3 regions of the Pseudomonas sp. E1MeOHC2 genome follow, and region 3 is predicted to be linked to each of the others. Evidence: predicted binding sites of a transcription regulator. Region 3 holds the regulator's gene; each other region holds the start of a gene.
What was found. The regulator FliA, encoded in region 3, starts transcription of late flagellar genes. The targets are predictions, from matches to a motif close to CTAAAGTTTNNNNNNNNNNNGCCGNTAA.
Positions count from the first base shown of each region.

Region 1: a site for FliA is predicted at 8,028-8,055, ahead of motA (flagellar motor stator protein MotA). Genes of this name have one in related genera too.
Region 2: a site for FliA is predicted at 6,939-6,966, ahead of ACSSU5_RS12335 (methyl-accepting chemotaxis protein). Genes of this name have one in related genera too.

Region 1 is NZ_CP196675.1:1,817,456-1,828,126, forward strand. It holds gene ACSSU5_RS08135 (N-acetylmuramoyl-L-alanine amidase) at 1-469, opposite strand, end outside; gene tsaE (tRNA (adenosine(37)-N6)-threonylcarbamoyltransferase complex ATPase subunit type 1 TsaE) at 490-954, opposite strand; gene ACSSU5_RS08145 (NAD(P)H-hydrate dehydratase) at 942-1,802, opposite strand; gene queG (tRNA epoxyqueuosine(34) reductase QueG) at 1,867-2,931, shown strand; gene ACSSU5_RS08155 (trimeric intracellular cation channel family protein) at 3,031-3,642, opposite strand; gene orn (oligoribonuclease) at 3,734-4,276, opposite strand; gene rsgA (small ribosomal subunit biogenesis GTPase RsgA) at 4,418-5,449, shown strand; gene ACSSU5_RS08170 (molecular chaperone Tir) at 5,572-6,051, shown strand; gene motB (flagellar motor protein MotB) at 6,083-7,108, opposite strand; gene motA (flagellar motor stator protein MotA) at 7,112-7,963, opposite strand; gene ACSSU5_RS08185 (HDOD domain-containing protein) at 8,094-9,629, shown strand; gene ACSSU5_RS08190 (rhodanese-like domain-containing protein) at 9,674-10,483, shown strand; gene asd (archaetidylserine decarboxylase) at 10,493-10,671, shown strand, end outside.
Region 2 is NZ_CP196675.1:2,763,226-2,773,896, reverse strand. It holds gene ACSSU5_RS12375 (sarcosine oxidase subunit delta) at 1-105, opposite strand, end outside; gene ACSSU5_RS12370 (sarcosine oxidase subunit beta family protein) at 120-1,370, opposite strand; gene ACSSU5_RS12365 (serine hydroxymethyltransferase) at 1,386-2,639, opposite strand; gene ACSSU5_RS12360 (threonine aldolase family protein) at 2,967-4,007, shown strand; partial or broken gene mcpH (methyl-accepting chemotaxis protein McpH) at 4,105-4,611, opposite strand; partial or broken gene ACSSU5_RS12350 (HAMP domain-containing protein) at 4,969-5,997, opposite strand; gene ACSSU5_RS12345 (cell division protein ZapA) at 6,225-6,527, opposite strand; gene ACSSU5_RS12340 (MreC domain-containing protein) at 6,524-6,754, opposite strand; gene ACSSU5_RS12335 (methyl-accepting chemotaxis protein) at 7,032-8,657, shown strand; gene ACSSU5_RS12330 (REP-associated tyrosine transposase) at 8,867-9,322, shown strand; gene gbcB (glycine betaine monooxygenase reductase subunit) at 9,626-10,671, opposite strand, start outside.
Region 3 is NZ_CP196675.1:698,146-708,816, forward strand. It holds gene ACSSU5_RS03060 (chemotaxis protein CheW) at 1-167, opposite strand, end outside; gene ACSSU5_RS03065 (CheW domain-containing protein) at 210-1,085, opposite strand; gene ACSSU5_RS03070 (ParA family protein) at 1,085-1,873, opposite strand; gene motD (flagellar motor protein MotD) at 2,049-2,894, opposite strand; gene ACSSU5_RS03080 (flagellar motor protein) at 2,897-3,637, opposite strand; gene ACSSU5_RS03085 (protein-glutamate methylesterase/protein-glutamine glutaminase) at 3,637-4,758, opposite strand; gene ACSSU5_RS03090 (chemotaxis protein CheA) at 4,805-7,018, opposite strand; gene ACSSU5_RS03095 (protein phosphatase CheZ) at 7,031-7,819, opposite strand; gene ACSSU5_RS03100 (chemotaxis response regulator CheY) at 7,840-8,214, opposite strand; gene fliA (RNA polymerase sigma factor FliA) at 8,333-9,073, opposite strand; gene fleN (flagellar synthesis regulator FleN) at 9,070-9,903, opposite strand; gene flhF (flagellar biosynthesis GTPase FlhF) at 9,997-10,671, opposite strand, start outside.

The sequences.
Region 1 (10,671 bases), 1.1 Mb from region 3:
CCGCAGGCGTGGTCACCGGCGTTTGCACTGGGGTCGGGGGCGGAGGCGGCGTAGTGGCAGCGACGGCATCGGCTTCCTGGTCGTACAGGTCGACCACCAGGCGGTTGCCGTACTGGGCGTTGGGGGCCAGGGTGAAACTCTTGGGCGTGACCGACTTTTTCAGGTCGACCACCACCCGCAGGTCGGTAGGCGTACGCTGGGCCGACCGCACACTGCTGATCGGCGTATTCGACGTGGCCACGTTCAACGGCGCGGCCAGGGTGGCGCCATTGATGTCGATAACCAGGCGATCCGGTGCGCTGAGGGTGAAGACGCTGTGCTGCACGGGGCCAGACAGGTCGAAGACCAGCCGCGTGTTGTCTGGCGCGCGCCACAGGCGCATGCTCTTGACTTGAGTGACGGCCAGAGCGTCAACGGTCACCGTTGTCAGCAGCAGCCCAACGATGGCGACCAGTGCGCGTATGCGCATACCTACCCCACTTACTGTTTTTAGTGTTTGCCCAGTGCCACGCACCAAGCCTCGCCGCGAGCCCCCTGCGGCGAAAGGTTCAGCGAGCGTCCGCTCGCTTGGGGGCTTATGGTAATGGTCAGGTCAGGCTTTGGCAAAACGCCCGCGCCCTTTTGTGGCCACTCGAACAGGCACAGCGCATCGCCCTCGAAGTAGTCACGTATGCCCATGTACTCCAGCTCCTCCGGATCGACCAGGCGGTACAGGTCGAAATGGAAAGCGCGCACCTCACCAATCTCGTACGGTTCGACCACGGTGAAGGTCGGGCTCTTGACTGCACCAGTATGGCCCAAGCCACGGATCAGGCCACGCGAGAGCGTGGTCTTGCCCGCCCCCAGGTCACCTTCGAGAAAAATCACGCCATGACCGCCGGTCACTTCGGCAAGCCGCGCACCAAACGCGACCATGGCCGCTTCATCGGCCAGAAACAGGTTTAAGCCAGACACGCAGAATGCTCCTCCAACAACTCACGAATGACCGGCGCCAGATCACTGGCTGCCAGGCCTCTACCCTTGACGCCCAGGCGCTCGCCCGCACAGGCATGCAACCAGACCCCCAGACCTGCGGCATGCCAGGCTTCCAGCCCTTGAGCCAGCAGCGCCGCCAGCACACCGGTCAGGACGTCGCCAAGGCCCGCACCGGCCATTGCCGGATGACCACGATCACACCGCGCCAGCTGCCCGCTCGGGTCGGCCACCAGGGTACCGGCGCCCTTGAGCACGCAGACGCTGGCATAGCGGCGGGCCAGCTTGCGCGCAGCACCTGGGCGGTCTGCCTGCACGGCCTCGGTGGAAACCCCCAGCAAACGCGCCGCTTCCCCCGGGTGCGGGGTCAGGATGCTGCCACTGGGCAGGGCCAGGGGCGTGCGCGCCAGCAGGTTCAGGGCATCGGCATCCCAAACTTGCGGGCGCTCGGCGTTAGCCACTGCCGACAACAGGCTACGGCCCCACGCCGCCTGCCCCAGCCCTGGGCCGACCACTAGTACCGAGGCGCGCTCCAGCACGCCCATCAACTGATTGGCCGAACTCACACCCAGGCACATGGTTTCCGGCAGGCGGGCCAGGCTCGCACCAACGTGTTCCGGCCGCGTCGCCACACTGACCAGCCCGGCGCCACAACGCAGCGCCGCTTCGGCGCTGAGCAGCACCGCGCCGCCGGTGCCGAGGTCGCCGCCGACCACCAGCACATGGCCGAAGTCACCTTTATGGGCATGCGCATGCCTTGCCGGCAGCTGCGCGACGGTCACGCTGCTGAGCAGTTGTGGGGCATGGGTGGTGTGTTTGGTCTGGGGCATGGGGTCAAAGGCTCCAATGTCTGGCAGAATTATACGCACCTGAGCCCGTATTGCCTGCCCATCCATGTCTGCTTGCACACTTGACCTCGCCGCCCTGGCCCAATCGATCAAGAATTGGGGCCAAGAACTCGGTTTTGCCCATGTCGGCATCGCCGGTGTGGACCTTGGCGAGCACGAAAAGCACCTGCAGCGCTGGCTTGACGCCGGCTACCAGGGCGAGATGGAATACCTGGCCGCTCACGACGGCAAACGCGCGCACCCTGACCAGTTGATCCCCGGCACGGTACGGGTGGTCTCGCTCCGCATGGACTACTTGCCCGGCGACACGCAGATGGCGCAACGCCTGGCCCAGCCGGAAAAAGCCTACGTTTCACGCTATGCCTTGGGCCGCGACTACCACAAGCTGGTGCGCAAACGCGTGCAGCACCTGGCCGATCGCATCCAGGAAGACATTGGCCCATTCGGTTACCGGGCCTTCGTCGACAGCGCCCCGGTGCTGGAAAAGGCGATTGCCGAGCAGGCCGGGCTGGGTTGGATCGGCAAGAATACCCTGCTGCTCAACCGCAAGGCGGGTAGCTACTTTTTCCTTGCCGAGCTGTTCGTCGACCTGCCGTTGCCGGTGGACGAAGCCCATACCAGCGAGCATTGCGGGCGTTGCCAGGCATGCCTGGACATCTGCCCGACCCAGGCCTTTGTCGGGCCCTATGTGCTGGATGCCCGGCGCTGCATTTCCTACCTGACCATCGAACTGAAGGGCGCGATTCCCGTCGAGTTGCGCTCGATGATGGGCAACCGGGTGTTTGGATGCGACGACTGCCAGATCGTATGCCCGTGGAACCGTTTTGCCCGGCCCACGCAGGAAAATGACTTCCAGCCGCGGCATGGATTGGAAAATGCCGAGCTTGCCGAGATGTTCTTGTGGGACGAGAAGACTTTCCTGCGCAAGACCGAGGGCGGGCCTTTGCGGCGCGCGGGTTATGAGCGCTGGTTGCGTAACCTGGCAGTGGGGTTGGGCAATGCGCCTTCGACGATTCCGGTGATCGAGGCCCTGAAGGCACGGCGCGAGGACGCCTCGGAGCTGGTGCACGAGCATGTGGCGTGGGCGCTGGAGCGGCACGGGCAGGCATAGGTAGCGTTGAGTTCGCCGGGCGGTTTTCAGCGCCTGCGAGATCAAGCGCCGCCCGCGCGGCGCTCGATCTCATAAGCGCAAAAAGGCTTGGGCGAACACTCACTGCTGGTCGTTGTAGTGGAACTTAGGCATTTCCCAATGGAACCGAATCGCCAGCAACCGCAGCAGGAACCCACCAAACAAGGTCAGCAACATGGCTTGCTCCGCCGGCAGCTGGAAGTGCACACAGCCCAGATAGAACCATGCCGCCGCGAACGACACGCTGGCATACAGCTCGCGGCGGAACACCAGCGGGATGTCGTTACAGAAGATATCGCGCAAGATCCCACCAAATACACCGGTGATCACTCCGCTGATCGACGCCACCAGCATGCCCTGCCCCATTTCCAGCGCCGTCATGCAACCGATCAAGGTAAACGCCACCAACCCGAGGGCGTCGAGCACCAGGAACATCGAGCGCAGTCGGCGCATCATGGGCGCGATGAAAATCGTCAGCAGTGCCGCGCAACTGGTCAGCACCAGGTACTCCGGGTGTTTCACCCAGGTCAGCGGGTAGTGCCCAAGCAGCACGTCGCGCACCGAGCCGCCACCCAGGGCGGTGACGCAGGCAATCAACACCACGCCGAACCAGTCCATGCCGCGCCGGCCAGCAGACAATGCGCCGGTCATGGCTTCAGCGGTGATGGCGATGAGGTAGAGCATCAACAACATGGTGCGAGTCCGTGCGAGAAAGGCGCGCAGTCTAACCAGTTGCCCAGGGCACCAAAAGAGGGCGCAGACACAATATCTGCGCCCTCCCGGTTCACACCTTGATGAAGTGCTCGCGGTAATGGCGCAGCTCGGCGATCGACTCACGGATATCGTCCAGCGCCAGGTGGGTCCCACCCTTCTTGAAACTGTCGCGCACATTCGGCGCCCAGCGTGCAGCCAGCTCCTTGAGGGTCGAGACGTCGAGGTTGCGGTAGTGGAAGTAGTTTTCCAGGTTACGCATGTGGCGATACAGGAAACGGCGGTCCTGGCAGATGCTGTTGCCACAGATGGGCGACTTGCCTTTCGGCACCCACTGTTCGAGGAAGGCGATGGTCTGCGCCTCGGCCTCAGCCATGCTGACCTTGCTCTCGCGCACACGCTGAGTCAGCCCCGAGCCCCCATGGGTACGGGTATTCCATTCGTCCATGCGCGCCAGCACTTCGTCACTGTGGTGAATAGCGATCACCGGGCCTTCGGCCAGGGTGTTCAGATCGCTGTCGGTGACAATCGTGGCCATCTCGATGATGACGTCGCTGTCCGGATCCAGGCCGGTCATTTCCAGGTCGATCCAGATCAGGTTCTGTGGGTTGTGCATGCAGGGGCTCCTCGTATAGGCCGTCATAGTAGCCTAGCGGGGGCGGCTGGCGCATGCGCGGCGCAAAGGTAAGCAGAATGGTCGGCCGCCCGGCATGCTAAACTGCCTGCCGTTTTCAATCTGTCCCAGCACGGAATCTTCATGGCCAAACGCCAGCTCAATCGTCGCCAGAACTGGCGTATCGAAAAAATCCAGAACGAGCGCGCCGCTCGCGCCGCCAAACGCGAGCAGCACACGCTGCAGGAGCTGGAAGGTGGCGACCTGGGGCCAGAGCAACTGGGCCTGGTGATCGCGCACTTTGGCGTGCAGGTCGAGGTCGAGGCCCAGGACGGCGATACAGCTGGGCAGGTCTTCCGCTGCCACCTGCGGGCCAACCTGCCTGCGCTGGTCACTGGCGACCGCGTGGTCTGGCGGGCGGGTAACCAGGGCATCGGCGTAATCGTCGCGCAGATGCCGCGCAGTACCGAGCTCTGCCGGCCCAACAACCACGGCCAGCTCAAGCCGGTGGCGGCCAACGTCGACCTGATCGTGATCGTCTTCGCGCCAGCGCCCGAACCCCATCCGAACCTGATCGACCGCTACCTGGTAGCCGCCGAGCATGCCGGTATCCGCCCGCTGCTGCTGCTGAACAAGGCTGACCTGATCAACGACGAGAACGGCCCGGCCCTGCATGCGCTGCTCGAAGTCTATCGCGACCTCGGCTACCCATTGCTGGAGGTCTCGGCCCACCAGGGTGATGGCATGCAACGCCTGCAGCAGATGCTGGACGGGCACATCAGCGTGTTCGTCGGCCAGTCAGGTGTGGGCAAGTCGTCCCTGGTCAACAGCCTGCTGCCGGCCGCCGACACCCGTGTCGGTGACCTTTCCGAATGGTCCGGCCAGGGCACGCACACCACCACCACCGCACGCCTGTACCACTTCCCCAACGGTGGCGACCTGATCGACTCGCCGGGTATTCGCGAATTCGGCCTGGGCCATGTCAGCCGTGATGACGTGGAAGGTGGTTTCATCGAGTTCCGCGACCTGTTCGGCACCTGCCGCTTCCGCGACTGCAAACACGACCGCGAGCCGGGCTGCGCGCTGCTCAAGGCGCTGGACGATGGCCGCATCAAGCAGCAGCGCATGAACAGCTACCGCTCGATCATCGCCAGCCTGCCGGAAGACAGCTACTAGGCCAGCTGACTTGTAGGAATTATTACCGGGGCACGTAGGATCGCTCCGGTTTTCCAGTCGTCTATTGCCCCTTCTTCTGCTTTCGCTGATGGTCATGGCTTCTATCAGAGAGGCCAACCGCCATGCCGGTTTTTATCAGCTACCGCCACGAAGAGCGGCTCGACGCGTTCATCCTCAATGAGCGCCTGCTGCTCGAAGGCATACCGACCCAACTGGTGCAGTTCGACAGCGATGGGCAGACCCGCGATGACCTCCATGGCAGTTTCTGCCAGCAGATGAGCGACGCGACTCACTGGGTCGGGGTATTGCCCGTCGGCGCCGCCGAAGACTGGTGGACCGCATGGCTGCTGGGGGCTGCGGCAATGGCCTGCCGCCGGGTGAGCTTCTATTGCAAAGGGCCAGAACCCCTACCGGAATGCCTGGGCAGGTGGCCGACCATGCGTGAGCGGGCGCATATCGACCTGTTCGTACGTGCTTATCACGACGAGCGCACGTTCGAACGGGCCATGCCACTGCCGCCTGGGCGAGGGCTGGGTGCCGACCGGGATAACGCCGATTTCTTTCATGCCGATCTCAAGGCCAAGATCCGCCGGGGGTTTTGAATGCAGGGGGCAGCGTTGCCGCCCCCATCAATCACTGCTCTTTGGCTTCGTCCATCTTCAGCGTCCCATCCTCGAAGATGTTCAGCTTCTGGCGCAGCTCTCGCGGCTGCATCGGCGCCTGCTCAGCCTCTGGCACCGCCGGGGCCGAAGCCCCCGGCGCGGTCTCGGCTGGAGGTGCAGGCGCGGCCGGTGGCGTTTCCGGCGCGGCCTGCTCACCCTCGATGTCACGCTGGGCCTTCTTGGTCAGCACGATGATGTCGATGCGCCGGTTGACCGGGTTCAGCGGGTCCTTGCGATCGAACAACGACGACGACGCGTAACCCACCACCCGGGCCACCTGCTCCTCCGGATAGCCACCGGTTACCAGCGCGCGCCGCGCCGCGTTGGCACGGTTGGCCGACAACTCCCAGTTGCCGAACTCACCGGTGCCGGCGAACGGCTTGGCATCGGTGTGGCCGCTGACGCTGATCTTGTTCGGCACCGCCTTGATGGTGTCTGCCATGGCCAGCAGGATGTCTTCGAAATACGGCTGCAGACGCGCGCTGCCGAGGTCGAACATTGGCCGGTTCTCGGCATCCATGATCTGGATACGCAAGCCGTCCTGGGTGATCTCGAACAGGATCTGGTCCTTGAACTTCTGCAACTGCGGGTTTTCTTCGACCTTGTTCTGCAGCTCCTGCAGCAACAGCTCAAGGCGCTCGCGCTCGACCTGCTCGGCCATGGTCTCGACCTGGTCCTTGTTCAGCTGAACCGTGGATTCCTGCGTCGGTTCGGTCCTCACCTCAGGGTTGATGGTCTTATCCGGCGCCATCTCGGGCGAGCCACCCAGGTCGATGACGTAGGGTGTGCCGCTCTCGGAAAACCCGATAGGGTCCTGGAAGTAGCCGGCAATGGCGATTTTCTGCTCAGGGGTGGCTGTGGATAACAGCCACAGCACCAGGAAAAACGCCATCATCGCCGTGGCGAAGTCGGCAAAGGCGATTTTCCAGGCGCCGCCATGGTGGCCGCCGCCGAAGCGCTTGACGCGCTTGATGATTATCGGCTGATTGTTCTCCATGACTCAGCGACCGCGAACCGCTTGTTCCAGCTCGGCAAAACTTGGGCGATGTTTCGGGTAGAGCACCTTGCGCCCGAATTCGACAGCCAGGGATGGCGGCATGCCGGAGGCCGACGCAACCAGCGAGGCTTTGATCGACTCGTACAGGTTGAGCTCTTCTTTGGCATCGTGCTCCAGGCACTTGGCCAAGGGGCCAAAGAAGCCATAGGCCGCCAAGATACCGAAGAAGGTACCGACCAGCGCCGCACCCACGTGCATGCCGATGGCCGCCTGGTCGCCGTCGCCGAGCGACGCCATGGTCACCACAATGCCGAGTACGGCCGCAACGATACCGAAGCCCGGCATGCCGTCGGCAATGCCGGTCACCGCATGGGAGGGGTGTTCGAGCTCCTCCTTCATGCTCAGCAGCTCCATGTCGAACAAGCCTTCGAGCTCGTGCGGTGCCATGTTGCCGGTGGACATGATGCGCAAGTAGTCGCAGACGTACGCGGTCATGCGCTCATCAGCCAGCACGGTGGGGTACTTGGCGAAGATCGGGCTGGCCGCGGCGTCCTCGATATCACTCTCGATGGCCATCATGCCTTCACGACGGCTCTTGTTGAGGATTTCGTACACCAGGCCCAGCACCTCCAGGTAGAAGGCATGGGTAAAGCGCGAGCCGAACATCTTCATCGACTTCTTGATGACGTGCATGGTCATGTGGCCAGGGTTGGCCTGCAGGAATGCACCGAAAGCCGCACCGCCGATGATCAGCACTTCGAACGGCTGGATCAGCGCCGCGATCTTGCCGTGGGAGAGCACGTATCCGCCGAGCACGCTCGCGAATACGACGATGATGCCGATAATTTTAGCCATAGGTTCAAAGCACTTGCTGTCGTGGTCAGGGTGAGAGACGGGAGCTTTAAAACTCTTCTTCTACTTATCGGCAGAACTGCGCCAGACTATAGCCACTCAAAGCGAAAAGCCAGTTCGGACTGATGTCAAAATGCCAATTGAAACCAAGGTGCCCGCTCAGCCGCCACGTACGTTAGAGGCCTGGGTAAAGCTGCTGGAGAGTGTTCGCATACCCGTGCCGAAACAGAGTTACGACCGGGTCCTGGCTGCCATAAATGACAGCCGCCGCTCCCTGCGCGATATCGCCGAACTGATGCAGGATAGCCCGGCACTGGTGCTTTCGGTCATGCGCGAGGCCAATCACCCGGCCAATGCCAGCCAGGCAGAGCCTGCCGAGAGCCTGGAAATCGCCCTTAACCGGCTAGGCCTGACGCGCATCGAACAGTTGCTCAAACGCCTGCCCTCGCTGCCGGCCGACGAGATCCCGCCTGTACTGAGCCAATTCCAACTGATCAGCCAGCACGCCTCGCAGCAGGCCAGCGGCCTGTTCGCCAGCCGACTGGCGCGCTTGTGGCAAGAAATCCACTGGGGCAGCCTGCTGTTCCTCTCCCCGCTCTGGCCGCTGGCCCTGGCCTACCCGAATCTGCTCGATACCTGGGAGTTGCGGGTTATCCACAAGGGTGAGAAGGCCGCCCAGGTGGAACAGGAGTTGTTTGGCGTGCGCATCATGGCGCTGTGCCAGACCATGGCAGAGTACTGGCGCCTGCCCCAGTGGGTGACCCAGGGCTACCGAATGCTGCTGGACGAACGCGACCAATTGGCCCAGGTATTCAACATTGCCCGCGAGCAGGACGTGCTGAGCCAGCAACACCGCCTGGACGAGGAACCCGGCCTGCGTCGCTGGTTCAACCAGCCGGCCAATACCGTGTTACTGGCCAACGACCTGGCCTTGGCAGCCCAGGTAGGCTGGGACAATCCGCACTTGCTGCGCTGGCAACTGTTGACCGCCCTGTACCTGCAGACGTCGCTGGAAGACGTGCAGCAACAGGTTCACCAACAAGCTGCGGCCAGCGCCCGCCGCCATGCGCGCCAGGCACTGTTCCACCCGGCCGAAGCGCTGATCTGGCCCTGGCAGCAACGCCGCCCGCACCCGGGCATGCTGGCGCCACCACCGCCCAATAGCGAAGAGCTGAGCCGCTGGCGCAAGCTGTGCCAGGACCTGCTGGCGCAACCCAGCCCGTTCACCAATACCGTGCACCTGGCCACCCAGGCACGCGAGGCCCTGCTGGCTTGCGGCATGCAACGCATCATGCTGCTGACCCTGGACAAGGCAACCGACTACCTGCGTGTGCAGCAGACCGCCGGCTTGCCCAAGGAAGCGGCGGCCATGGCCCTGCAGGTAGCGCAGAGCAAGTTGCTGCAAAAACTGATGAGCCAGGCCGGGCAACTGCGCCTTACCCCGGACAACCACAGCCAGTTCTCGGCCCTGCTGCCTGCCCCGCTGCGTGCGTTCTTCCGTAGCGAGCACTTGCTGTTGCGCTCGCTGGCAGTCAACGACCAGGTTCTGATGCTGGCGGTGGCCGACCAAAGCGGCAAACCGCTGGCGGATATCAGCGTGCAAGCCTTTGGTAAAACCGCGCAATGCATCGAACGCGCGCTGTCCGTGTTTGCCAACCGCAAGGGCTGAGCCTTGCGCTACAATCGCCCCTCTTTCCACACTGGAGACCGTGGATGACTGACTTTTCCGGCCTGCCCCTGGTGATCGAAGCCGCAGACCTGCTGCCGCGCCTGGATTCGCCACAGCTGATCCTGGTCGACCTGAGCAGCGCCAACCGCTATGTCAGCGGCCATATCCCCGGCGCACGCTTCGTCGAAGGCAAGCGTACCCAGTTGGGCCAGCCACCCGCCCCCGGCTTGCTGCCGGCCCTGGGTGACCTGGAAAAACTGTTCAGTGAACTCGGCCACCGCAACGATGCCGTGTATGTGGTGTATGACGATGAAGGCGGCGGCTGGGCCGGGCGCTTCATCTGGTTGCTCGACGTGATCGGCCACAAGGCCTACCACTACCTCAATGGCGGTATCCAGGCCTGGCCGGCAGACAAGCTCACCACCGAGGTGCCTGCCAGCGGTAACGCGCCGGCGCACCTGCACATCCACGGCGAACCTACTGCCACCCGCGAGTACCTGCAAAGCCGTCTGGGCGCCGATGACCTGGTTATCTGGGACGCACGCGGCCCGCAGGAATTCAGCGGCGAGAAGGTGCTGGCAGCCAAGGGTGGGCACATTCCCGGCGCGATCAACTTCGAGTGGACTGCCGGCATGGACCTCAACGATCACCTGCGCATCCGCCAGGACATCGCCGACGTCCTCAACAACCTGGGCATCACCCCCGACAAGGAAGTGATCACCCACTGCCAGACCCACCGCCGCTCCGGCTTCACCTACCTGGTGGCAAAATCCCTCGGTTACCCACGCGTCAAGGCCTACGCCGGCTCGTGGAGCGAATGGGGCAACCACCCGGACACGCCTGTAGAAGTTTAAGGAACCTGCATGAAATCCCGTTTGTTCATCATCAGCCAGTACCTGCTGCCGCACCACCTGCTGTCGCGGCTGGCCGGCTGCATTGCCGAGTGCCGTGCACGCTGGTTCAAAAATGCCTTCACCGCCTGGTTCGCCAAGCGCTACCAGGTAAACATGTCCGAGGCCCTGGTCGAGGACTTGAGCGCTTA
Region 2 (10,671 bases), 2.1 Mb from region 3:
GCAGGCAGCAGGGTCCAGCGGGCGGGCGATGTGCGCCTGGCCAGAGGCGTGGAACTCTTCTTCGGAGCGCAGCTCGCCGCAGTGGGGACAAAAAATATGCAACATGACGGTGTCTCCGGTTAGTGGGCGACGGCGGCGGCGCCGTGTTCGTCGATCAGTGCGCCGTTGTAGAAACGGTCCATGGAGAACGGCGCAGCCAGCGGGTGCATCTCGCCTTTGGCCAGGCTTGCGGCAAAGACGTTGCCCGAGCCCGGGGTCGCCTTGAAGCCGCCGGTGCCCCAGCCGCAGTTGAAGAACATGTTCTTGACCGGGGTCTTGGAGATGATCGGGCAAGCGTCCGGCGAGGTGTCGACGATGCCGCCCCACTGGCGGTTCATGCGCACGCGCGAGAGGTTGGGGAACATCTCGACGATGGCCTGCAGGGTGTGCTCGATCACCGGGTACGAACCGCGTTGGCCGTAGCCGACCCAGCCGTCGATACCGGCACCGATCACCAGGTCGCCCTTGTCGGACTGGCTGATGTAGCCGTGCACGGCGTTGGACATGATCACGCTGTCGATGATCGGCTTGATCGGCTCGGACACCAATGCTTGCAACGGGTGCGATTCCAGCGGCAGGCGGAAGCCGGCCAGTTTGGCCATGTGCCCGGAGTTACCGGCGGTGACCACGCCGACGCGCTTGGCGCCGATGAAGCCTTTGTTGGTTTCGACACCGATGACCGCGCCGTTTTCCTTGCGGAAACCGATCACTTCGGTCTGCTGGATCAGGTCCACGCCCAGGGCGTCGGCGGCACGGGCGTAACCCCAGGCCACGGCGTCGTGACGGGCAACACCACCACGGCGCTGAACGGTCGCGCCGAGGATCGGATAACGGGTGTTCTTCGAGCAGTCCAGGTACGGGATTTCGGCCGCGACCTGGGCGGTGTTCAGCAGTTCGCCATCGACGCCATTGAGGCGGTTGGCGCTGACACGGCGCTCGGAGTCACGAATGTCCTGCAGGGTGTGGCACAGGTTGTAGACGCCGCGCTGGGAGAACATCACGTTGTAGTTGATGTCCTGAGACAGGCCCTCCCACAGCTTCATGGCGTGTTCGTACAACTGCGCCGATTCGTCCCACAGGTAGTTGGAGCGCACGATGGTGGTGTTACGGGCGGTGTTGCCGCCGCCCAGGTAACCCTTCTCGATCACTGCAACGTTGGTGATGCCGTGTTCCTTGGCCAGGTAGTAGGCCGTGGCCAGGCCATGGCCGCCACCGCCGACGATGACCACGTCGTAGACCTTTTTAGGGGTCGGCGTGCGCCACATGCGCTGCCAGTTTTCGTGGTGGCTGAGGGAGTGTTTGAAGAGGCCGAAGCCCGAGTAGCGTTGCATGGTCGTTTACTCCACTCAGCGGTAAACAGGGAAGTCTGCGCACAGCGCCGCGACGTTCTTCGCCACATCGGCTTCGACGTCAGCGTCACCGAGGTTGTCGAGGATGTCGCAGATCCAGCCGGCCAGGGCCACACACTGGGCGACCTTGAAGCCGCGAGTGGTGACGGCCGGGGTGCCGATGCGCAGGCCCGAGGTGACGAACGGCGACTGCGGGTCGTTCGGCACGGCGTTCTTGTTGACGGTGATGTGCGCGCGGCCAAGGGCGGCGTCGGCATCTTTACCGGTGAGGCCCTGGCGGATCAGGCTGACCAGGAACAGGTGGTTGTCGGTACCACCGGAAACCACGTCGTAGCCGCGGTCAATGAACACCTGGGCCATGGCCTGGGCGTTTTCGATCACTTGTTGCTGGTAAGCCTTGAAGCCAGGCTCCAGCGCTTCCTTGAAGCACACGGCCTTGGCGGCGATGACGTGCATCAGCGGGCCGCCCTGGGCGCCCGGGAAGACTGCGGCGTTGAGCTTTTTCTCGATCTCTTCGTTGGACTTGGCCAGGATCAGGCCGCCACGCGGACCACGCAGGGTCTTGTGGGTGGTGGTGGTGACCACATCGGCGAACGGGATCGGGTTCGGGTACAGGCCAGCGGCAACCAGGCCGGCAACGTGGGCCATGTCGACGAACAGCAGCGCACCGACCTTGTCGGCAATGGCGCGGAAGCGTGGGAAGTCGAGGGTCTTGGAGTAGGCCGAGAAGCCGGCCACGATCATTTTCGGTTTGTGCTCGACCGCCAGGCGCTCGACTTCGTCGTAGTCGATCAGGCCGGTGTCGGTGTTGATGCCGTACTGCACAGCGTTGTACAGCTTGCCCGAAGACGACACTTTGGCGCCGTGGGTCAGGTGGCCGCCGTGGGCCAGGCTCATGCCCAGGATGGTGTCACCGGCCTGCAGCAGGGCCAGGTAGACCGCGCCGTTGGCGGAAGAACCGGAGTGCGGCTGGACGTTGGCGTAGTCAGCACCGAACAGCTGCTTGGCGCGCTCGATGGCCAGTGCCTCGACCTTGTCCACGTGCTCGCAGCCACCGTAGTAGCGCTTGCCTGGGTAGCCTTCGGCGTACTTGTTGGTCAGGCCGCTGCCTTGGGCCTGCATGACGCGCTTGCTGGTGTAGTTCTCCGAGGCGATCAGTTCGATGTGATCTTCCTGGCGCTGTTCTTCGGCATTCATCGCCGCCAGCAGTGCGTCGTCGTAACCCTGGATCTGGTCTTGCTTGCTGAACATCGTGTATCTCCCGGCAGCGATCGTTTTTTGTCGTGGGGCACTGTGGCCCTTTATGGCGATGTTATGACTGGCGGGGTCGGGTCAGATGCCTGCGCACGCCTTGCAATGGCGCGTTTACGACATTGGCATTTGTGTTGTGCATGCCGGCCTCTTCGCGGGGCAAGCCCGCTCCCACAATGGCCGCGTGCACAGGGCCACTGTGGGAGCGGGCTTGCCCCGCGAAGAGGCCGGCATGCACAACGCATAAGTGGAGGTTGCACAGTTGTATAGGCAACTGCTGAATCGATGGTTTAGAGTGCTGATCTGCGTCGTTCACAGGACCGTGCCATGACAGATAAGAGCCAACAATTCGCCAGCGACAACTATTCCGGCATCTGCCCCGAAGCCTGGGCCGCGATGGAGAAAGCCAACCACGGCCACGACCGCGCTTACGGCGACGACCAGTGGACCGAGCGTGCCTCGGAATACTTTCGCAACCTGTTCGAAACCGACTGCGAGGTGTTCTTCGCCTTCAACGGCACCGCCGCCAACTCCCTGGCCCTGGCCTCGTTGTGCCAGAGCTACCACAGCGTGATCTGCTCCGAGACCGCCCACGTCGAAACCGACGAATGCGGCGCGCCGGAGTTCTTCTCTAACGGCTCCAAGCTGCTGACTGCGCCCAGCGTCAACGGCAAGCTGACGCCACAATCGATCCGCGAAGTGGCGCTCAAGCGCCAGGACATCCACTACCCCAAGCCACGCGTCGTCACCCTCACCCAGGCCACCGAAGTGGGCACCGTGTACCGCCCCGACGAGCTCAGGGCGATCAGTGCCACCTGCAAGGAGCTGGGCCTGAACCTGCACATGGACGGGGCACGCTTTACCAATGCCTGCGCGTTCCTCGGTTGCAGCCCGGCCGAGCTGACCTGGAAGGCCGGTGTCGATGTGCTGTGTTTTGGCGGCACCAAGAACGGCATGGCGGTGGGTGAGGCGATCCTGTTCTTCAATCGCCAGCTGGCGGAAGATTTCGACTACCGCTGCAAGCAGGCCGGGCAGTTGGCGTCGAAGATGCGTTTCTTGTCCGCGCCCTGGGTCGGGCTGCTGGAAGACGGCGCCTGGCTGCGCCATGGCAACCACGCCAACCACTGTGCGCAGTTGCTGGCATCGTTGGTCAGTGACTTGCCGGGGGTGGAGCTGATGTTCCCGGTGGAAGCCAACGGGGTGTTCCTGCAGATGCCGGAGCCAGCGATTGAAGCGCTGCGTGGCAGGGGCTGGCGGTTCTATACCTTCATTGGTAGTGGTGGGGCGCGGTTCATGTGTTCGTGGGATACCGAGGAAGCGCGGGTGCGGGAACTGGCGGCGGATATCCGCTCGATCATCACTGCCTGACAGATCGCATTCGCGGGCAAGCCCGCTCCCACAGGGTTGTGCATGCCCCTGTAGGGGCGGGCTTGCCCGCGAATGCGATGGCAGCAGCTCCAGCGATCTAAAGCCTGAACCCACTCATCTGCCGCGCCAGGTCATCAGCCAAGCCACGCAACGCCTGACACTCCTCCCGGCACCCCTGCACCTCCGCCGCCGTTTCCCGGGCCAGGTCGGAAATCCCCTGCACAGTCCGGTTGATCTCCTCAGTCACCGCCGATTGCTCTTCAGTCGCTGTAGCCACTTGGTGGTTCATGTCGCTGATGTGCTCGACCTGATCGGTAATCGCCCCCAACGAGGCCCCGGTACGCTGGCTCGACTCAACGCCACAGCCCGTCGCCTGCTGCCCGGCCTGCATCGACGTCACCGCTGAACCGGCCCCTTGCTTTAGGCGCTGGATCATTTGCTGCACTTCATCCGTGGACAACTGGGTTCGCCGCGCCAGGGTACGTACTTCATCGGCAACCACGGCAAAGCCACGCCCCATCTCCCCTGCCCGCGCCGCCTCGATGGCAGCATTCAACGCCAAGAGGTTGGTTTGCTCGGAAATACTGCGGATCACCGCCAATACTTCATCGATCGAGGCGACTTCATCGGCCAACTGCGCTACCGCATCCGCAGCCTTGCCGATGTCACCCGACATACCTTCGATACCCTGGATCGAGCGCCGAACCACATCACGCGCCTGCAAGGCTTCGTCGCGCGCCGACTGTGAAGCCTCGGCTGCATTGCCGGCATTGCGGGCAATGTCCTGCACCGTCAGCCCCATTTCGTGGACGGCGGTGGCAACCATCTCGGTCATTTCTTGCTGCCGCCCCGAGCGTTCAGCTGTGTTGTCCACCACCTGAGTGACCTGTTCAACGGCCAGGTGCAACCGCTCGGTCGTGCGCAGCACTTCACCGATCAACCCGCGCTGGCTGTCGAGAAAACGGTTGAAGCCGCGGGCCAGGTCGCCTAATTCGTCCTGGCGGGAATCATCCAGGCGATGGCTGAGGTCACCCGCGCCACTGCCAATCTGCACCAGCGCAGCGGTAACGCGGCGGATAGGCCGCACCAGTCCACGCGCCAGCAATACCACCAACAGCAGCGACAGCAGCGCGACGCCACCACCGATCAAGGTGGTCAGCCAAACCGCCTGGTGCATCTGCGCAAAGATCTCGGCCTCAGGCACCTCGGCGACCAGGGTCCAGTTCAGGTCGCGCAGCGGCAGGCCCAACGCCAGGTAGTCTTCGCCATCGCGCTGGAAGCGGCTGGTGCGCAGGCCCTGGTCGCCACTCATGACCGCCTTCGCCGCGTGCGCATCGAGCTGTTCGACGAGCTGGCGCTTGCCGCTGAAGGCATTGTCCGGGTGCACCTGGATCAGGCCATCGTTGCGCACCAGAAACACCTTGCCGTGCTCGCCAAAGCTGAAGTCATGGATCAGTTTCGACAGTTGGGTCATGCGCAGGCCCATGCCGGCCACGCCCACCAGCTTGCCGTCCTTTTCCACGCGGTAGTCGATGAACAGCGCCAGCTCGCCGGTGGCGCCGTCGATATCGATATTGATCAGGCGCTCGGCGCCGCTGTCGATGTAGCCGTAAAACCACTTGTCCTTGGGGTTGGCCCGACTCAGGGTGCGGTCCAGGCCATTCTCGTTGTAGTAGTGGCCGGTCTCGGTCGAGGCGAACAGCGTGGTAAAGGCTTTGTTCCGCTGCTTGGCAGCGTCGAGGTACTCGATGAAGCGCGGGGCTTGAGCAGGGTCTTCGCCATCGGCGAGCCAATCGCGCAGCAGGGTATTGCCAGCAATGTCGGCCGCAGCCACCAACGGCTGGCCGAGCATACGCTCGATGTCGTTACGGATGGCTTCGACACTGGCTGGCAACGCTGTGTCGACCAGGTAGCGTTCGGTCAGGCGGTTGAGCGCCACCGTGAAAATGATCACCACCACCAGGATGCTCGCCAGCAGGGCCGCGCCCATGCTTGCGATCAATTGCCACTGGATGCTCTTACGCCAGATACGCATGCCCTTGCTCCCCGCCAATTATTGTTTTGGGGGAAGTGTATACACTTGCGTATCCAGTTATTCCAGTGACTTGGAACAACCAAAAACAACTGTGGGAGCGGGCTTGCCCGCGAATGCAGCGGTGAATTCACCATCGCATTCGCGGGCAAGCCCGCTCCCACAGGGGTTCGGCAGGGTGCTGCTTATTGTTCGGCGATAGTCCGAACGATCGCATCCACCGTGGCGTCGATCTGCGCCTGGGTGCGCGCAAGCGTCTGCTGGTGTTCCTTCTGCAGCTCAACCTGCTTGGAGCACAGGTTCAGTGCAGCCAGCACCAGCAGCTTATCGCCGATCAGGGTCGGATAAGAACCCTTGGTCTCAGCCAGGGCGGTGTTGAGCATCCGCACTGCCTGCGCCAGGGTTTCTTCCTGGCCTTCGGGCGCCTTGATCGAATAGTCGCTGCCGAGGATCGACACGACATTGACCGGCTGCGCTTGCAGACTCATGCGTTGACGACACCCGCATTGGCGCGATCAACCAGCGCCTGGATACGTGCGGCTGTGGCGCCGTTCTTTTCTTCCTGCTCCATCAGCGACAGCTGCAGGGTTTCGTTTTCTTCCTTGGCCTGGGCCAGTTGCTGACCAAGGGTGGTGTTCTGCTCGGTGAGTTGAGCGTTTTTCTGCATCAGGTCGCTGACCAGTTGCTCGATTTGATTCAGGGAGGCTTCCAGCATGGGTCTATCTCAGGTTGTTGCAAAGGCCGCACACGATAAAGAAAAGCGTGAGTCCTCGCCATTAAATATCGGATTCTTAAGGTTTCTAACCCGCAGATTGACAGGGTAACCGCCCGCTTGTTCCGACCTGGATCAACCGCCGGTCAGGAAAAGGTTAGCGCGCTCACAATTTTCACTGCGCTCGCTCAAGACTAACCCGTCACGACCGATAGCCAGGCAAGTCATATTTCGTCGCTGCTCCCTGCGACCTCTTCCCTTTGCCTGGATTGCTCCTTCCATGTCCCTACGCAACATGAACATCGCCCCGCGCGCGCTGCTCGGCTTCGCGCTGATCGGCCTGCTGATGCTCGGCCTCGGCATTTTCTCGCTCATGCAGATGGGCAACATCCGCCAGGCGGGTGTCGCCATCGAAAGCATCAGCGTGCCCAGCATCAAGTCGCTCGACGAGCTCGCTGCGCTGAACCTGCGTATGCGCACCCTCTCCTATCGCCTGCTGCTCAACCGCGAACCGGAGACGCAGCGCGACACCCTCAACCTGCTGGACCAGCGCAACACCCAGATCGACCAGGCGCGCCGCGCCTACGAGCCCATGATCGGCGCACCCGACGAGCAAGCCGCCTACGATCAATACAGCCAACTGCTCAATCAGTACCGCCAGCTGGAGGCGCGCATGCGCAGCCTGAGCCAGGCGGGCCGCACCGACGAACTGCGCGACCTGCTCAACCGCGACCTGTTGGCCAACTCCGAGCAGATCAACAAGGTCATGGACACCCTGGTGCGCATCAACACCGACCAGACCCGCGCCACCAACGAAACGGCTGCCGGCCAGTACGCATCTGCTTTCGCGCTGGTGATCGGTCTGTTGATCGCGGCCACCTTGTTGACGCTGGTGTGCGCGTTCCTGCTGACCCGCAGCATCGTCAAACCGATTGAAGACGCGCTCAAATGCGCCGAGCAGGTTGCCGACGGTGACCTGACCCACGTCATCCGCGCCGAAGGCACCGACGAAGCCGCCCGCCTGCTGCGCGCCATGGCCCGCATGCAGGACAAGCTGCGCGATACCCTGCAATTGATTGCAGGCTCCGCAACCCAGCTGGCATCTGCGGCGGAAGAGCTCAATAGCGTCACCGATGAAAGCGCCCGCGGTTTGCAACAGCAGAACAACGAAATCGAACAGGCCGCCACCGCCGTCACCGAAATGACCAGCGCCGTGGAAGAGGTGGCACGCAATGCGGTCAGCACCTCGGAAGCCTCGGGCGAAGCCAGCCGTTCGGCCGGCGACGGGCGCGACCTGGTACTGGAGACTGTTGGCGCCATCGAACGCATGAGCGGTGATGTGCAGGCCACTGCCACGCTGATCACCCACTTGGCCGAGCAGTCGCGCGACATCGGCAAGGTACTCGACGTGATCCGTGGCCTGGCCGACCAGACCAACCTGCTGGCACTTAATGCCGCGATCGAAGCGGCCCGTGCCGGTGAGGCAGGCCGTGGCTTTGCCGTGGTGGCCGATGAGGTGCGGGCACTGGCCCATCGTACCCAGCAGTCGACCAGCGAAATCGAGCGGATGATCGGGAGCATTCAGGGCGGTACCGAAGAGGCGGTGGAGTCGATGCGCACCAGCACCGAACGTGCCGCATCGACCCTGAACATCGCCCGTGGTGCGGGCATGGCGCTTGATACCATTGCGGGTGCCGTGGCGCAGATCAACGAGCGAAACCTGGTGATCGCCAGCGCGGCGGAAGAGCAGGCACAGGTGGCGCGGGAGGTGGACCGCAACCTGGTGAATATCAATGACCTGTCGGTGCAGAGTGCGACCGGGGCGCATCAGACCAGCGCGGCGAGTGCGGAGCTGTCGCGGTTGGCGGTGGACCTGAATGGGCTGGTGGCCCGCTTCCGTACCTGAAAACTGCTGGGGCCGCTTTGCGGCCCATTCGCGGGGCAAGCCCGCTCCCACAGGTGACCACTGATTTCAGACCTGTGATAAGCCTGTGGAAGCGGGCTTGCCCCGCGAAGGGGCCGACACTGCTACCCAACATCCAGCAACCATTCCCCGCCTCACGACACGGCCACTTAACCTAGTGTTTCCCTGAATCTTACTTCAGGGAACATCACATGGACCGTGCCCAATCCCACCTGCTGCGCCGTGGCCGTTTCTCACAGCCCGGTGGTCTCTACCTACTGACCACGGCAACCCATGAGCGAAAGCGGATCTTCACCCAACTGCAATTCGCCCGGGGCGTGATCCAGCAACTGAGGCAGACAGAAACCGATGGGCTTTGCCGATCCCTGGCCTGGGTGGTAATGCCTGACCATGTGCATTGGCTGATCGAATTGCGAAGTGGCACGTTGTGTTGCCTGATGCGCAGGTTCAAGTCATGCAGCAGTCATGCACTTTATAAGCGGGGCATGCCACGCGCAAAGGTATGGCAGCCGGGCTATCAGGACCGGGCCTTGCGTCGGGAGGAGAGTGTCGTGCAGGTGGCGAGGTACATCGTTGCCAACCCCGTAAGAGCAGGGCTGGTAGACCGTGCTGGCGATTATCCACATTGGGATGCAGTCTGGATTTGATGGCCCTTTCGCGGGGCAAGCCCGCTCCCACAAGTCCACCGTAACCTTCAAGCCCGCGGTGAACCTGTGGGAGCGGCCTTGTGCCGCGAATGGGCCGCAGAGCGGCCCCTTGGGTCTCCCACAAGCCCCCCGTAACCTTCAAGCCTGCGGTGAACCTGTGGGAGCGGCCTTGTGCCGCGAATGGGCCGCAGAGCGGCCCCTTGGGTCTCCCACAAGTCCCCCGTAACCTTCAGCCCGCGATGAACCTGTGGGAGCGGCCTTGTGCCGCGAATGGGCCGCAGAGCGGCCCCTTGGGTCTTTGGATCAGTAATCGATCCGCACATCCCCTTTAGGCACACTGCAGCACGACAGGATGTACCCCTCGGCCTCGTCTTCCTCGGTAATCCCGCCGTTGTGCTCCATCTCCACCTCGCCGCCCAGCTTGAGTACCTTGCAGGTGCCACAAATGCCCATGCCGCACGCTTTGGGAATCATCAGCCCGACCTTCGCCGCCGCCGCATGCACGGTCTCGCCCGGGGCGATGCGAATACTCTTCTCGCTGCCGATGAACTCCACCAGGTTGAGGTCCGAGACATCCAGTTCCGGCGCATCGGCGGCCTGCTCGGCGTGTTCCACGGCATCGGCCTTGGCCTCTGCAGGCGTGGCACCGAACGATTCCTCGTGGTAGTTCTTCATGTCGAAGCCGACGGCTTCAAGCATGCGCTTGACCGCGCTCATGTACGGCGTCGGGCCGCAGCAGAACACCGTGCGTTCCATGTAGTCGGGCGAAATCAGCTCCATCAGGCGCTGGTTCAGATACCCACGGTAACCCGCCCACGGCTCACCCAGCCCGTGCTTCTCACAAATGATGTGCAGGCTGAAGTTGGGGATGCGCGACGCCATCTGCTCCAGCTCGCGGTGGTAGATGATGTCCTTCGGCGAGCGGGCGCTGTGCACGAAGACCATGTCGACATTGGCGTTGGTGTCGTAGAACCAGCGCGCCATGGACATCACCGGGGTAATCCCGACACCGCCCGAGAGGTACAGCACCTTGCCCGCCGGGAAGTCGATGGCGTTGAACAACCCCACCGGCCCGTGCACCGGCAGTTCGGCGCCTTCGTGCATGGTGTCGTGCAGGTAGTTGGAGACATGCCCGCCCGGCACCCGCTTGACCGTGATCGAGAAGCTGTACGGCACCGACGGCGAACTGGAGATGGTGTAGGAGCGCATCACCGGCTTGCCTTCGATCTCCAGCTCCAGGGTGACGAACTGCCCAGGCTTGAAGAAGAACATGATCGGTTGGTCGGCCATGAAGCAGAACGTGCGCACGTCCCAGGTCTCCTGGATGACCTTGACGCAGCGCACGATGT
Region 3 (10,671 bases):
ATGATGCCCAGCACGTAGCTCGGCGCGCCCGGCACCGGGGCGATCTCGGTGTAGCGCAGCACTTCCTGCACCTGCATGACATTGATCCCGTAGGACTCGTTGTCCAGACGGAAGGTTACCCACTGCAGGATCGGATCTTCGGAACCTTGTGCAGACGACTTTTTCATTCCCCTACCCCTCAAAATCCGCCATAGGCGGTGTGTTCGGTGTCATTTGTGTTTGGCGTGCATCTGCTTGACCGCGCCACTGGCGATCAGCTCGGCCAGTTCGGCGACGTCGAGCAGGGCACACATGTGTTCGATCACCGTGCCGGCCAGCCACGGACGCTGACCACGCTGGCTGCGCCACTTGATCTCGGACGGGTCCAGGCGCAAGGAGCGGCTGACCTGGTGCACGGCCAACCCCCATTCATAGCCCTGGACGGAAATCACATACTGCAGGCCCTGACGAAAATCCTCGCGGTAGCGGTCGGGCATGACCCAGCGCGCGGTGTCGAGGACCTTCAGGTTGCCGGCCTGGCACGTCAGGATGCCGAGAAACCAGTCCGGTTGGCCAAACAGCGGCGTCAGCTCCTGGCCGGCCAGGTTGTAGATCGAGCCCAGGCACACCAGGGGCACGGCCAGGGTCAAGCCGGCGACGTCGAACAGCAGGCACTCGAAGGGTTCCGCCGCCCAGGCTGGGCGGCCATCGACGCTCGCCGGGGGTACCGGCAGGTTCGGCGCGGGCAGGTGCACATCCACCAGCGGCACCGCCGGTTCCACTGCGTGCTCTTCGATCAGGACCGGGATGCTGGCCTCGGCCAGCACTTGGCTCTCGGCCACCGCAACCACCGGTTCTTCCACCGGCAACACGCTGGGCAATACCTGCAGGCGTGGCTCGGCGAAGGGTCGCGGCGCGGCGCTGGCGGCCTGGGCAGGCTGGCGCGCATCAGGCGCTTGTTCCTCACGCACCGCGTCGGCGAATGCTTGCGGCGCTGCCGGCTGCTCGATCAGGTCGTCGGCCTCGGTGGCCTCCTGCAACAACCCATCGAGGTAAGACTGCAGCGCCATCTGCGGCCGCGTGCTGGTTTGCCGGGTCTGGGTCATCAGGCTACCTGCACTGCGGTTTTGTAAGTGAGCAAGTGCTTGAGCAACGCCCGGTAGGCAATCAACCCACGGCTTTTGCCATCGAACTGCGAAGGCGTGACGCCCTTGCGGCTGGCGTCGCGCAAGCGGGTGTCTACCGGGATGTAGCCCTGCCAGACATGCTGCTCGTAGGTGTCGCGCAACAATTTGAGCGTGCCCAGTGAAGCCTGGGTACGGCGGTCGAACAGGGTCGGCACAATCTGGTAAGGCAACGCCTGTTTACGCGAACGGTTGACCATGGCCAGGGTACCGACCATGCGCTCCAGGCCCTTGACCGCCAGGAACTCGGTCTGCACCGGTATCACCAGTTGCTGGCTCGCGGCCAGGGCATTGACCATCAGCACGCCGAGCAAGGGCGGGCTGTCGATCAAGGCAAAGTCGAAATCCTGCCACAGCTGCGCCAAGCTCTTGGCGATCACCAAGCCCAGGCCGTTTTTCCCCGGTGACTGGCGCTCCAGCACCGCCAGCGCAGTGCTCGAAGGCAACAGCGAGATACGCTCATCGCTGGTAGGCAGCAGCAGTTGCCCAGGTAAACCTTCGGGCACGCTGCCCTGGTGCAGAAACAGGTCATAACAGCTGTGCTCCAGCGCATCGGGGTTATGCCCGAAATAACTGGTCATCGAACCGTGCGGGTCGAGGTCGACGACGACCACGCGCTTGCCCGCCTCAGCCAGCAGGCCAGCCAGGGCGATGGTCGTGGTGGTCTTGCCGACGCCACCTTTTTGATTGGCTACTGCCCAGACTCTCATAGGACAACTCTTGACTCATAAATTTAGCGCCCACCCTTGTGGGAGCGGGCTTGTCCCGCGAACACGGGCGTAGCCCGTGCCATCCACCACGTCGCCGGCTTCGCAGGGCAAGCCCGCTCCCACAGGGACCGCGCTCAGCAAGCACGACAACACGCAGTGACGGAGAATTGACGAGTTAGTGACTCGCTGTTGCCGGTGCACTTTGTGTGCCAGCCCGGCGCAATGCCGCATCCGGCGTGGCATTGGCGCTGCCGGAGCCGGTCAGGCTGCGGCGCACTTCGAGGTTGCGCGAAATCACCAGTACCACGCGACGATTGCGGGCACGCCCCTCGGCGCTGTCATTGCTGGCGACTGGCTGATACTCGCCATAGCCCACCGACGCCATGCGCGCAGGGTTCACCCCTTCCATGGCCAGCAGGCGGACGATGCTCGCCGCCCGTGCCGACGACAGCTCCCAGTTGGTCGGGTACTGCGCGGTACGAATCGGCAGGTTGTCGGTAAAGCCTTCGACATGCACCGGGTTGGCGAACGGCTTGAGGATGTTCGCCACCTTTTCGATGATGTCGAAGGCCTTGTCACTGGGCATGGCATCACCGCTGCCGAACAGCAGCGAGGAGTTAAGCTCGATCTCTATCCACAGCTCATTGCCGCGCACGGTCATCTGGTCGGTCTTGATCAGGTCGCCAAAGGCGTCGCGCACGTCATCACTGATGGTCTTCAGCGGGTCGACGTTGGTCTGCGCCAGGCCCGCTTCGGTCTGCTCGCTGTCCCTGACCAGCGGCTCGGCCGGGCGCACGCTCAGCGGTTGCTCATCACCGATGGGGATCGGCTTCATGCTCCGCTCGGGGTCATTGAACACCCCGAGCAAAGCCTGCGAGATGACCTTGTACTTGCCCTCGTTGATCGAGGAAATCGAGTACATGACCACGAAAAACGCGAACAGCAAGGTGATGAAGTCGGCGTACGACACCAGCCAGCGCTCGTGATTCTCGTGTTCCTCGGTATGACGACGGCGACGCATGGTTACTCCATGAAGCCTTGCAGCTTCAGTTCGATCGAGCGCGGGTTTTCACCCTCGGCAATCGACAACAGGCCTTCGAGCAGCATTTCGCGGTAGCGCGACTGGCGCATGACGATTGCCTTGAGCTTGTTGGCGATCGGCAACAGGATCAGGTTGGCGCTGGCCACGCCGTAGATGGTGGCGACGAACGCCACGGCGATGCCGTTACCCAGTTGCGAGGGGTCGGCCAGGTTGCCCATCACATGGATCAGGCCCATGACCGCACCGATGATGCCGATGGTCGGCGCGTAGCCGCCCATGCTCTCGAACACCTTGGCGGCCTGGATATCACGGCCCTCCTGGGTCAGGAAGTCGACTTCAAGAATGCTGCGAATGGCTTCTGGCTCGGCACCGTCGACCAGTAGCTGCAGGCCCTTGCGCGCATACGGGTCGGGCTCGGCTTCAGCGACCCCTTCCAGGCCAAGCAGGCCTTCCTTGCGCGCCGTCAGGCTCCAGTTGACCACCCGGTCGATACCGCCCGCCAGGTCGACGCGGGGCGGAAAGAGGATCCAGCGCAGAATCTGCAAGGCACGCTTGAAGGCCGGCAGCGGCGACTGCAACAGCGCCGCCGCCAGGGTGCCGCCGAGCACGATCAAGCCCGCCGGGCCATTGAGCAGCGCACCGACATGCCCGCCTTCGAGGAAGTTGCCGCCGACAATCGCGACGAACGCCAGGATCAGGCCGATCAGGCTTAGCACGTCCATCAGACGCAGGCCTCGACCAGGTGCTTGCCGATCTCGTCCAGGCTGTACACCGCATCGGCCAGGTTGGCTTTGACGATGGCCATGGGCATGCCATAGATCACGCAGCTGGCTTCATCCTGGGCCCACACGGTACTGCCGCCCTGTTTGAGCAGGCGCGCACCTTCACGGCCGTCGGCGCCCATGCCGGTGAGTACCACCGAGAGCACCTTGTCGCCGTACGACTTGGCTGCCGAGCCGAAGGTGATGTCCACGCACGGTTTGTAGTTCAGGCGCTCGTCACCCGGCAGGATCTTCACCGTGCCACGGCCGTCGATCATCATCTGCTTGCCACCCGGGGCCAGCAGCGCCAGGCCTGGGCGCAACAGGTCACCGTCCTCGGCTTCCTTCACGTTGATCTTGCACAGTTTGTCCAGGCGTTCGGCAAACGCCTTGGTGAAGGCCGCAGGCATGTGCTGGATCAACACGATCGGCGCCGGGAAGTTGGCAGGCAGTTGCGTCAGTACCCGCTGCAGTGCCACCGGGCCGCCAGTGGAGGTACCGATGGCCACCAGCTTGTAAGGCTTGCGTTTGGGCGCCGGGGCATGTGCCGCGGGTGCTGGCGCCGCACGTACCGGCGCCACCGTGCGCGCCGGTGCGGGGCTTGCAAAGCTGCTGGTCGGTGCAGGGCTGCTGGCAGCGGCCGGCACGGCGGCGGGCGCTGGGTTGTAGCTGCCGAAACGACGGTTACTGCGCGACAGGGTATGCACCTTCTCACACAGCATCTGCTTGACCTTCTCGGGGTTGCGCGAGATGTCCTCGAAGTTCTTCGGCAGGTAATCCACCGCACCGGCATCCAGCGCGTCCAGGGTTACCCGGGCGCCTTCATGGGTCAGCGAAGAGAACATCAACACCGGGGTCGGGCAGCGCTGCATGATGTGCCGCACCGCCGTGATGCCGTCCATCATGGGCATCTCGTAGTCCATGGTGATGACATCGGGCTTGAGCGCCAGCGCCTGGTCGATTGCTTCCTTGCCATTGGTCGCGGTACCCACTACCTGGATCGTCGGGTCCGCCGAGAGGATTTCCGAGACACGGCGGCGGAAGAAACCGGAATCATCCACCACCAGGACCTTGACTGCCATAAACACTCCATTAGGCGGCGCAACCCGCCAGGGTGCGCCACCGAAATCAAATACGCCGCGCGGCGTAACGCTTGAGCATGCTCGGGACGTCGAGGATCAACGCGATGCGACCGTCGCCGGTGATCGTGGCCCCGGACATGCCCGGCGTGCCCTGCAGCATCTTGCCCAGCGGCTTGATTACCACTTCTTCCTGGCCGACCAGTTGATCGACGACAAAACCGATGCGTTGGGTGCCCACCGACAGGATCACCACGTGGCCTTCATGCTGCTCTTCATGCACCTGGCCCTGCACCAGCCAGCGCTTGAGGTAGAACAGCGGCAGCGCCTTGTCGCGCACGATCACCACTTCCTGGCCATCGACCACGTTGGTGCGCGACAGGTCGAGGTGGAAAATCTCGTTGACGTTGACCAGCGGGAAGGCGAAGGCCTGGTTGCCCAGCATCACCATCAGGGTCGGCATGATCGCCAGGGTCAGCGGCACCTTGATGACGATCTTCGAGCCCTGGCCCTTGGCCGAGTAGATGTTGATCGAGCCATTGAGCTGAGAAATCTTGGTCTTCACCACGTCCATGCCGACACCACGGCCGGACACGTCGGAGATCTCGGTCTTGGTCGAGAAGCCCGGGGCGAAGATCAGGTTGTAGCAGTCCGACTCGCTCAGACGCTCGGCGGCGTCCTTGTCCATCAGGCCCTTTTCCACCGCCTTGGCACGCAGGATATTGGGGTCCATGCCCTTGCCGTCATCGGAGATCGACAGCAGGATGTGGTCGCCTTCCTGCTCGGCCGACAGCACCACCCGGCCGGTACGTGCCTTGCCGGCGGCTTCACGCTCGTCAGGCATCTCGACGCCATGGTCGACCGCGTTGCGCACCAAGTGCACCAACGGGTCGGCCAGGGCCTCTACCAGGTTCTTGTCCAGGTCGGTCTCTTCACCGACCAGCTCCAGGTTGATTTCTTTCTTGAGCTGGCGGGCCAGGTCGCGAACCAGGCGCGGGAAGCGGCCGAAGACTTTCTTGATTGGCTGCATGCGGGTCTTCATGACCGCCGTCTGCAAGTCGGCGGTGACCACGTCGAGGTTCGACACGGCCTTGGACATGGCCTCGTCACCGCTGTTCAGGCCCAGGCGCACCAGGCGGTTACGCACCAGCACCAGTTCGCCGACCATGTTCATGATCTCGTCCAGGCGCGCGGTGTCGACGCGCACGGTGGTTTCCGCCTCGCTGACCGCATGCTTTTCTGCCGCTGGGGCCGGCGCGCGGGGTGCAGGCGCAGGCTTGCTGGCGGCTGTCGGGGCCGGGGCCGGCTTGGCCACCGGCTTGCTCTCGACCTTGGCGGCGACTGGCGCATCGACCGCAACGGCATCGCCCGAGAACTTGCCCTTGCCGTGCAACTGATCGAGCAAGGCTTCGAACTCGTGCTCGCTGATTTCGTCGCTGGTCGTGCTGGCCGGTGCAACGCTTTCGGGCGCTGTCGCCGCCGGCGCATTGGCCGCGGGCAAAGCGTCGGCCTGGAACGTGCCTTTGCCATGCAATTGGTCGAGTAGCGACTCGAATTCTTCATCGGTGATTTCGTCGCTGACGGGCGTCGCGGCGCTTGCCACCGGTTCGGCAGCGACTTCGGCGCTGAACTGGCCTTTGCCATGCAACTGGTCGAGCAGCGATTCGAATTCGGCGTCGGTGATTTCATCACCGGCGCCGCTGACGGTTTCGCCTTGCATCTGCTCATCGGCGGCGGCCTGGGCCTTGACCGCGTCGAGCGAGTCGAGCAGCTGTTCAAATTCGCTGTCGGTGATGTCCGGCTCTTCAGCAGGTGCCGCAGCGACCGGTTCAGCGGCGGCCTCAGGCACTGCGGCGGCGACTTCGTCGGCAGCCGCAGGCTCGGCCAGACGCGACAACGCCGCCAGCAGCTCTGGGGTGGCCGGGATGACCTCGCTGCGCTCGCGAACCTGGCCAAACATGCTGTTGACCGTGTCCAGCGCTTCGAGCACCACGTCCATCAATTCTGCGTCGACCCGGCGCTCACCTTTGCGCAGGATGTCGAACACGTTCTCGGCGATATGGCAGCACTCCACCAGCTCGTTGAGCTGGAGGAAGCCGGCGCCCCCTTTTACAGTGTGGAAACCGCGAAAAATGGCATTGAGCAGGTCGGCATCATCGGGTCGGCTTTCCAGCTCGACCAATTGCTCGGACAGTTGCTCAAGAATTTCGCCGGCTTCTACCAGGAAATCCTGAAGGATTTCTTCATCGGCGCCGAAGCTCATTAAACGTGCTCCTTAAAAACCCAGACTGGACAGCAGATCATCGACATCGTCCTGACCGGACACGACGTCTTCACGCTTATCGGCATGAATCTGCGGACCTTCACCCCGAGTCGGATGTTTTTCTTGATCTTTTTCAGCACGCAGCTGCTGGTGGTCATGTTCGATACCGGCAAAACGGTCGACTTGACTGGCCATCAGCACGAGCTTGAGCAAGTTGCTTTCCACCTCGGTGACCAACGCGGTGACGCGCTTGATCACCTGGCCGGTCAGGTCCTGATAGTCCTGAGCCAGCAGAATGTCGTTGAGGTGGCCGGAAACCTTGCGATTGCCTTCGGCGCTGTGCGTCAGAAAACTGTCGACACGTTTGACCAGGTCACGGAATTCCGGCGCGGCAACTTCGCGGCGCATGAAGCGCTGCCAGTCCACGCTCAGGGCCTTGGCCTCGCCCGCCAGGTCGTTGAGCACCGGGGTGCTTTCTTCGACCAGGTCCATGGTGCGGTTGGCCGCACTCTCGGTCAGCTTGACCACATAGGACAGGCGCTCGGTGGCGTCGGTGATCTGCGAGACCTCCTCGGCCTGCGGCATGTGCGGGTCGATCTGGAAGCTGACAATTGCACTGTGCAGCTCACGGGTCAGCTTGCCGACTTCCTGGTACAGGCCGCGGTCGCGGGTCTGGTTCAGCTGATGGATCAGCTGCACCGCCTCGCCGAAGCGCCCTCGTTCCAGGCTTTCGACCAGCTCCTGGGCATGCTTCTTCAGGGTCGATTCGAACTCCCCCAAAGACGTTTCTGATGAATCCATGGCGCGCCCCCTGACGTGACTCAGCCGTTGACGCGTTCGAAGATCTTCTCGATCTTTTCTTTGAGCACCTGAGCGGTGAACGGCTTGACCACGTAACCATTGACGCCGGCCTGGGCCGCTTCGATGATCTGGTCACGCTTGGCTTCGGCGGTCACCATCAGTACCGGCATGGTTTTCAGCTTTTCGCTGGCGCGGACTTTGCGCAGCAGGTCGATACCGGACATGCCCGGCATGTTCCAGTCGGTCACCAGGAAGTCGTAGTGGCCGTTTTCCAGCATCGGCAACGCCGTGGTGCCGTCGTCGGCTTCGTCGGTGTTGGTGAAGCCCAGATCACGTAGCAGGTTCTTGATGATCCGCCGCATCGTCGAAAAGTCGTCAACGATGAGGATTTTCATGTTCTTGTCCAATTAGACCTCCAAGCAGTCTCAGACGCGCTCGGTCCCCGAGCACGCATTCATTCAATTCGGCACAACGTGAAACGACTGCAGCGTCTTCAACGGCGAACGGCGGCGACTAGCGCGCCCGCCATTCACCCAGACGGCTGCGCAAACGTGCGGCGCACTGGCTGTGCAACTGGCTCACGCGCGATTCGCTGACCCCCAGCACCTCACCGATTTCCTTGAGGTTCAGCTCTTCGTCGTAGTACAGCGCCAGCACCAGCCGCTCGCGCTCTGGCAGGTTGGCGATCGCATCGGTCAGGGCAGCCTGGAAGCGCTCGTCTTCAAGGTCCCGCGACGGTTCGACCTGGCCACTGGCGCCGTCCTCGTGCAGCCCTTCGTGCTCGCCGTCCTGCAACAGGTCGTCGAAGCTGAACAGTCGGCTGCCCAGGGTATCGTTCAAAATCCCGTAGTAATCGTCGAGACTCAATTGGAGTTCGGCAGCAACCTCATGATCTTTAGCGTCGCGACCGGTTCTTGCTTCCACGGCGCGCATTGCATCACTGACCATGCGTGTATTGCGGTGCACCGAACGCGGCGCCCAATCGCCCTTGCGCACCTCGTCCAGCATCGCGCCGCGGATGCGGATGCCGGCGTAGGTCTCGAAGCTGGCGCCCTTGCTGGCGTCATATTTGTTGGCCACTTCCAGCAAGCCGATCATGCCGGCCTGAATCAGGTCTTCGACCTGGACGTTGGCCGGCAGCCGCGCCAGCAAGTGATAGGCGATGCGCTTGACCAGCGGGGCGTAGCGTTCGATCAGCTCGTACTGGGCGTCTTTCGACGCCCTGCTGTACATCTTGAAGCCGCTCGCACTCATAGCACCGGTCCTGCGCTGGTGGGCTGCACCAGACGCTCGACGAAGAACTCCAGGTGCCCGCGCGGGTTGGCCGGCAACGGCCAGCTGTCGACCTTCTGCGCAATGGCCTTGAAGGCCAGCGCGCACTTGGAGCGAGGGAAGGCTTCGTACACCGCGCGCTGCTTCTGCACCGCCTTGCGCACGCACTCGTCGTACGGCACCGCGCCCACGTACTGCAGGGCGACGTCTAGGAAGCGGTCGGTGACCTTGGTCAATTTGGCGAACAGGTTGCGCCCTTCCTGCGGGCTCTGAGCCATGTTGGCCAGCACGCGGAAGCGGTTCATGCCGTAGTCACGGTTGAGCAGCTTGATCAGGGCATAGGCATCAGTGATCGAGGTGGGTTCGTCGCAGACCACCAGCAACACTTCCTGGGCCGCGCGAACGAAACTGACCACTGAGTCACCAATACCCGCAGCGGTATCGATCACCAGTACGTCGAGGTTGTCGCCGATGTCACTGAAGGCCTGGATCAGGCCGGCATGCTGGGCCGGCGCCAGGTGCACCATGCTCTGGGTGCCGGAGGCCGCCGGCACGATGCGCACACCGCCCGGCCCCTGCAGCATCACATCGCGCAGCTCACAGCGCCCTTCGATGACATCGGCCAGGGTGCGTTTTGGGGTCAAGCCAAGCAATACGTCGACATTGGCCAGGCCCAGGTCGGCGTCCAGCAACATGACCCTGCGGCCAAGCTCGGCCAGCGCCAGAGACAGGTTCACTGAAACGTTAGTCTTGCCGACGCCACCTTTGCCACCGGTGACGGCGATCACCTGTACGGGATGCATGCTACCCATGTCTGTTCTTTACCTTGTCTCGCTGGGACTCAGGCCACACGTGAGGCAATTCTGCGTGCCCCTTGGCATAGCTACTTTGCACACGCTTCATCATCAGCCCGCTCGCCGCGGGTTGTGGTAGAGATCAGCGAACATGTCGGCCATGGCCTCTTCGCTGGGCTCGTCCTGCTGCTGCACATTGACCGCGCGGGTGACCAGCTGGTGCGCCCGTGGCAAGTGCAAGTCGTCAGGAATGCGTGGCCCATCGGTCAGGTAGGCCACCGGCAATTCATGACTGATGGCAAGGCTCAGCACGTCGCCGAGGCTTGCCGTTTCATCGAGTTTGGTCAGGATACAACCGGCCAGGCCACAGCGCTTGTAGCTGTGGTAGGCGGCGGTCAGCACCTGCTTCTGGCTGGTGGTTGCCAGCACCAGGTAGTTCTTCGCGGCGATGCCGCGGCTGGCCAGGGTTTCCAGCTGCATGCGCAGGGCCGGGTCGCTGGCCTGCAGGCCGGCGGTATCGATCAGCACCACGCGCTTGCGCAGCAGCGGCTCCAGCGCCTGGGCCAGGGACTGGCCCGGGTCGACGTAGGTCACCGGCACGTTGAGGATCCGCCCCAAGGTCTTGAGCTGCTCCTGGGCACCGATGCGGAAGCTGTCCATGCTCACCAACGCCAACTGCGGCGCGCCGTACTTGAGCACATAGCGCGCGGCCAGCTTGGCCAGGGTAGTGGTCTTGCCCATGCCGGCGGGGCCGACCATGGCGATCACACCGCCCTCTTCGATCGG